Regions from separate parts of the Thalassospira sp. CH_XMU1420-2 genome, predicted to be linked through region 2. Evidence: riboswitches for the same ligand, from Rfam matches in the RefSeq annotation. Region 2 holds a riboswitch; the other holds the start of a gene.
What was found. A riboswitch is a leader RNA that binds a small molecule or an ion and turns the genes downstream of it on or off. The one in region 2 is predicted to bind glycine.

Region 1: linked by a shared signal. The riboswitch ahead of WA429_RS08725 (L-serine ammonia-lyase) and the one ahead of gcvT (glycine cleavage system aminomethyltransferase GcvT) in region 2 are both predicted to bind glycine.

What each region holds. Positions count from the first base shown of each region.
Region 1 covers NZ_JAYMEG010000002.1:878,844-882,260, forward strand. Annotated here, with positions in the region: gene WA429_RS08725 (L-serine ammonia-lyase) at 120-1,562, opposite strand; glycine riboswitch at 1,763-1,857, opposite strand; gene gpmI (2,3-bisphosphoglycerate-independent phosphoglycerate mutase) at 2,130-3,417, shown strand, end outside.
Region 2 covers NZ_JAYMEG010000001.1:637,512-640,928, reverse strand. Annotated here, with positions in the region: gene gcvPA (aminomethyl-transferring glycine dehydrogenase subunit GcvPA) at 1-272, opposite strand, end outside; gene gcvH (glycine cleavage system protein GcvH) at 275-646, opposite strand; gene gcvT (glycine cleavage system aminomethyltransferase GcvT) at 716-1,828, opposite strand; glycine riboswitch at 1,888-1,997, opposite strand; glycine riboswitch at 2,001-2,101, opposite strand; gene WA429_RS02820 (hypothetical protein) at 2,192-2,746, opposite strand; gene ispH (4-hydroxy-3-methylbut-2-enyl diphosphate reductase) at 3,005-3,417, shown strand, end outside.

The sequences.
Region 1 (3,417 bases), on a different contig from region 2:
CGCAGATCATAGCAGATCCCCAACCAAAGGTCGCAAGAAACACATTTCACCAACCGGCGGCGAAATGACCGTATCACCCAAGGCATTGATTTAAAACGCGTTTCATCAATGTTGTAACATCAACATTCAACCACGTTGACATTGACGGCAAGGCCACCCTGACTGGTTTCCTTGTACTTGCTTTGCATGTCGAGTCCCGTCTGGCGCATGGTTTCGATCACACGATCGAGCGACACGGTATGCTGCCCGTCGCCGCGCATTGCCAATCGCGCGGCATTGATTGCCTTGACCGCGCCCATGGTGTTGCGTTCGATGCATGGCACCTGCACCAGACCGCCAATCGGATCGCATGTCAGGCCAAGATTGTGCTCCATCCCGATTTCGGCGGCATTTTCAACCTGTTCGGGCGTGCCGCCCAGAACCGCACAAAGCGCGCCTGCGGCCATTGAACAGGCAACACCGACCTCGCCCTGGCAACCGACTTCGGCTGCCGAGATGGATGCGCGTTTTTTATAGATCGACCCAATCGCCGCCGCGGTCAGAAGAAATTCGCGAATTTTGGTCTGACTGACATTCGATCCGAACCGTTCGTAATACCGAAGCACGGCCGGAATGACGCCAGCTGCACCATTGGTCGGTGCGGTCACGACACGTCCGCCAGCGGCATTTTCCTCGTTCACGGCAAGGGCATAAAGATTGACCCAGTCAATCACGGTCAGCGGGTCGCGAAGGCCTGCTTCGGGTTTTTCGGTCAATTCATGATAAAGCTTTGATGCCCGGCGTTTGACATTCAGCCCGCCGGGCAAAATGCCATCGGTTTTGCACCCGCGATCAATGCAATCCATCATTGCCCGATGAACACGATCGACAAATTCGTATGTTTCGTCCGGGCTGCGCCAGCTTTGTTCATTGGCCATCATGATTTCGGCAATCGATGCACCTTCGCGTTTGCAAATGGCCATCAATTCATCGGCCGATGAAAACGGATGGGGCAGCGTGATATTGTCGCCGGAATATTCCGCCCCGCGATCATCGCCAGACACGATGAACCCGCCACCGACTGAGAAATATTCCTGTTCATGTATTTTCACGCCATCGCGGTCAAATGCGGTGATCCGCATGCCATTGGGATGCTGTGGCAAGGTTTCGGTAAAGTGAAACACCAGATTGGTTTCACGATTGAAATCAACCGGATGCTTGCCATAAAGCTGCAATTGCGCACTGCTGTCGATGGCCTGCACGGTTGGTGCGACATCATCGGGGTCCACACTGCGCGGCCGATGCCCCGAAAGCCCCATGATCACGGCCGTATCTGTGGCGTGCCCCTTGCCGGTCAGGGCAAGCGATCCGTAAAGATCGACCACAACACTGCCCGCCTTGGTCAAAAGATTGCGGGCATCAAGCTCAAGACAAAACCGGTATCCGGCGCGCATTGGTCCGACGGTATGCGAACTCGATGGTCCGATCCCGATGGTATAAAGATCAACAACAGAAAGGTTTACGTCTTGCACAGAACCGTCCTGCGATCCCGAACGGGGACCGGTGGCGGGATTGGTGGTCATAAGGGCCTCCTTCACGGCTCTTGAACGCGCGAAAATCGCGCCGTTTACGAACCGGTGTCTTGCCCCCTCTGTCCCTTGACCTGAGATTGTGCGCCCATGGGTCGAAAACAACATCAACCCACAGGTTTTCATCCTTCGGTGGAAGCCGGTTGTCATACATGTTTGATCTGTATGCGTGCCGAATTCTCTCTCCAGAGCCTCTATCCGCGACGGTCCATCTGCCTGAGAGTTTTATGGGGCTATTGCTCCTTCGGCGCCGGTTATGCGGGTAACCGGGCTCTCCCGTCGTGGTGCGAGACGCCATTTCTGCCGCCTCTGAGGATCACCGTTGGGGGCAGATTATCTGTGTCTGATACCCCTGTCAAAAAGCAGCTTTGCACCTGCAAAAAATTCCAGGTCGGGGTACTGTTTCACGGCCACATTCGTGCTAAATTGCCGAAATTACGCATTTGCCTGTTGTGAGTAACGGTTGACCCACCCTGCCCGCGCAACAGGATTGATGGCGAATTACCCGGTAAGTCACCATATTTACGGGTAATTCAGCCTTTATCTCTATCAGTGGGGTTTATGAACGTGACTGTATCGAATTCCGTAAAGCGCCCGCGCCCTGTGGTGCTGTGTATTCTGGATGGCTGGGGGTATCGCGAAGAAACCAAGGACAACGCTGTTGCCTTGGCCAATACGCCTGTCTGGGATGCGCTTTATGCCAATTATCCGACCGGTTTCCTCAAGGCTTGTGGTCTGGATGTCGGCCTGCCCGAAGGTCAGATGGGCAATTCGGAAGTCGGTCACATGAACCTGGGTGCCGGTCGTGTCGTCATGCAGGAGCTGCCCAAAATTGACGAGGCCGTCAAAACCGGAAGCATCGCCGATACCGATACGGTCAAGAAAATCATCGCAACGCTGCGCGATAGCAAGGGTGTCTGCCACATTGCCGGTCTTCTGTCCGAAGGTGGCGTGCATTCCCATCAGGCCCATATGGCCGCCCTCGCCAAAATCATTGCGGGCGCCGGTGTGCCGGTCAAAATTCACGCCTATCTTGATGGTCGTGATACCGCCCCGAAAAGTGCTGCCAAATTCCTTGAGAAATTCCGCGCCCTGATCGGCGATGCCAATGTCGAGATTGTCACCGTGACCGGGCGTTATTACGCCATGGACCGTGACAACCGTTGGGAACGCGTCAGCCAGGCCTATTTCACCATGGTTCAGGGCAAAAACTATGCCGATGGTCGCACTGCCGAAAGTGCGGAGGCCGCAATTGCCAATGCCTATGCAAATGACACCACCGACGAGTTTGTCCTGCCAACTGTGATTGGCGATTTTGACGGGATCAAGGATGGCGACGGCATCCTGATGACCAATTTCCGTGCCGACCGTGCGCGTGAAATCCTTGCTGCCCTGTGTGTGCCGGAGTTTGACGGGTTTGATCGCGGCACCGCGCCGAAATTTGCCGTTCAGGCCGGTATGGTCGAATATTCGTCCGAACACGCCAAATACATGGATGCGATCTATCCGCCGCAAACCCTTCCCAACATCTTTGGCGAAGTGGTTTCCAAGGCCGGGCTGAAGCAGCTTCGTATTGCCGAAACCGAAAAATATCCGCATGTGTCGTTCTTCTTTAACGGCGGCGAAGAACAGGTCTTCGAAGGCGAAGACCGCATTCTGGTCGCATCGCCCAAAGTCGCGACCTATGACCTTCAGCCGGAAATGTCCGCACCCGAAGTCACCGAAAAACTGGTCGCTGCCATCAAATCGGAAAAATATGACGCGATCATCCTGAACTTCGCCAACCCCGACATGGTCGGGCATAGCGGCATTCTGTCGGCTGCGATGAAAGCAGCCGAGGCTGTTGATA
Region 2 (3,417 bases):
CGCTGAATGACATAGTCAACCGTCGCAGGAACATGGTGGCGATACGCACCGGCACCCAGAAAACTTGGCGCACTTGAAGTACCGATATTTTTAGCCGCCAGTGCCTGCATGTCGCGTTCGACCTGCATTTCACCGAGATGATGCGGCAGGTCAACCGGCGCATCAAGCAACGCGCCTTCGGGCACGTCACTGTAAAGTTCATCAACCGATGACGCCCCGATGGTTTCAAGCATCGCGGCGCGATCAGCACGTGTCAGGGGAAGATAACGCATACTTACAGACCTTCGACGAAGTCTTTATAGGCTGCTTCATCCATCAGCTCATCAAGCTGGGACTCATCAGTCAGCGACATTTTAAAGAACCAGCCATCGGTTTCCGGTGCTTCGTTCACCAGTGCCGGGTTGGCATCAAGTTCTTCGTTGATTTCAACAACTTCACCATCAAGCGGGGCATAAACATCGCTTGCGGCCTTGACCGATTCAACAACGGCGGCATCACCGTCCTTGGTCAGTTTCTTGCCGATTTCAGGAAGCTCGACATACACGATATCGCCCAGCGACTGCTGCGCGTAATCGGTGATGCCGACGGTTGCGATACCGTCTTCGAGCTCGATCCATTCATGTTCCTGCGAGAATTTCTTAGCCATGATCTTTGTCCCTGTTGATCGGTTGTCTGCGAGGCGGCACACGCCGCACATTCTCAAGATTTGCAGCAATCAGCCGCGGAAATAGCGATGCGGTGCGAACGGGAGTTCAACCACCTCTGCCGGACGGGCCTTGCCGCGCACCATAAGATCGACCTTGGTGCCCGGTTCGGAAAATTCAATTGCGACATAGCCCATTGCAATCGGGCCATCGACGGACGGGCCAAAACCACCTGATGTGATTTCGCCGATCTCTTCGCCGTCGCTGTTCAAAATCTGGGTATGTTCGCGTGCAGGCGCCTTGCCTTCGGGCTTGATGCCGACACGTTTGCGATCCGCCCCGTTTGCCAGCTGATCAAGAATGACATCCGCGCCTTTGAAACCGCCTTCTTCGCGGCGGCGCTTGTTGATGATCCAGTTCAGATCGGCCTCGACCGGGGTCGTGGTGGTGTCAATGTCATTGCCATAAAGGCAAAGCCCTGCTTCCAGACGCAGGGAATCACGGGCACCAAGACCGATTGCCTCGACTTCTTCCTCGGCCAGCAATTTGCGCGCAAGTTCTTCGGCGCGATCATTGGGCACGGAAATTTCATACCCGTCTTCGCCGGTATACCCCGAACGCGTGACAAAGCAGGCAATGCCGGCAATATCAATCTCGGCAAAGCTCATGAATTTCAGATCGGCAACAGCCGGGGCAAAGCGCGCCAGAACATTGGCTGCCTCTGGCCCCTGAAGCGCCATCAGCGCACGGTCATCAATTTCTTCAAGGGAAACGCCGTCACCAAGGTTGGCACGCATGTGAACAATATCGTCATCCTTGCACGCCGCATTGATCACCAGAAACAGGCTGTCACCGGCATTGGTGATCATCAGATCGTCAAGGATCGTGCCATCGTCCTGGGTGAAGGTCGAATAACGGGTGCGCCCCGGTTTCAGGATCGCGATATCGCCAGGCACCAGTTTTTCAAGTTCCGCGACACGGTTTTCACCGGTCAGACGAACCTGCCCCATGTGGGACACATCAAAAAGTCCGGCCTTGGCACGCGTATGAAGATGTTCGCCCTTAACACCCAACGGGTATTGAACCGGCATGTCATATCCGGCGAATGGCACCATTTTGGCGCCAAGTTCCACATGGAGGTCATAAAGGGCGGTTTTAAGCAGTTCTGGCTGATGATCGGCCATCAAGGTCTCCCGGACAGTCGTTGCGAAACATAGCCGACCAATGGCCAACCACATTCCCCCTCTGTCTTGGAGCCTGAAAGAATCACAGCCGACTTGTCGCGACGGTCTGCTTACATCTTCGGCGAGGCGGTCACCGGCAATTCAAATTGATGCCGCCTGCTTTCCAGAGTCCCATCTCCCCGCGGTCCGTTTGCCTGAGAGTTTCCGGGGTGGTTGCTCCTTCGGCGTCCGCGCAATCCGTTATGGACCGTGGCACTCTCCCACGGGGATCACTTGGGTATGCGTCCTTATACGTATTTCGTTCCCGGTCGACCAGCCCCAAAATTCGGGCAATCACCCGGGCAGGTTTTCAACCCGCCGCGGTCAGTTCGTACCGAAACGACGATTATAGTCGAGCTGATCGGCACTTAGCTGGAATCCGAGATAAATCTCGTAGTCGGGACCGGCCCAGACATCATCAAGCGGAACAGACAGGGTGACCTGCTCGTCACGGTAACGCGCCATATTAAGATTGTCCGCAAACGGCATTGTCACATCAAACACCGACTTCTGAACAAACTTTCCATCGGGATCGCGAAGGGCGACGAAATATTTGAACGATGCCGAACGCCCCTGTGCCGCCGGGCCCAATTCGGCCGTAATGATCGGGCTGATGATGACATCAAGCGTCTTGTCATCAAGGTCATAGCCACAGTCACCAAGATATCCGGTGAACTCTGCCTCGACGATCACATCGGTCAGATCCTTGCCACTGCCAGCGAACTGAACAAGCTTTGCCGTATCCTTTGGCAGATAGGCTGCCGGGCAGGTCGGAACAGGCTGCTCTTCAAACGGGTTACTGCTGCATGCTGCAAGCAATCCTCCAACCGAGACCATCCCCAATGCACAAACGCGCCGCAGTCCGTTACCGATCGTCATCCAAGCCTCTATCAAACCATCTGTTTTCTGACATATGCATGATCTGCACTGTCGTGGCGCAGTCTATTCTTTCGCCGTAAGCCGCACAACCCGCTTCGACGATTGCCACGAAATGAAAACACAAAATCGGGTGCAATTGTTCCCGAGGTGATCGGTGCTCAGTCATTGCGCCACAAGGTCAGGCAGGTTATGTAACGAGAACGTTTGAATAAGTGCAGCGGGCTTGTCCCGGCACAATTTGGAAACCGGACCCGTATCATGCCTGACAAAGCCAGTCTTCGGATCGTTCTTGCCAACCCGCGCGGCTTCTGCGCCGGGGTAGATCGTGCGATTGAGATCGTGGAAAAGGCGCTCGAAAAATATGGTGCGCCGGTTTATGTCCGTCACGAAATCGTCCACAACAAATTTGTCGTCGATCGCCTTCGTGATATGGGCGCTGTTTTTGTTGATGAACTGGACGCGGTTCCCGATGGTGTGCCGGTCATCTTTTCGGCCCACGGGGTCCCGAAATCCGTCCCCGAAGCCGCCGAAACCCGCAAGCTTGAATATCTTGATGCGACCTGCCCGCTGGTATCAAAGGTCCATCGCGGTGCGGAACGTCATTTTGCAGATGGCAAACATATTCTTTTGATCGGCCATGCCGGCCACCCTGAAGTCATCGGCACGATGGG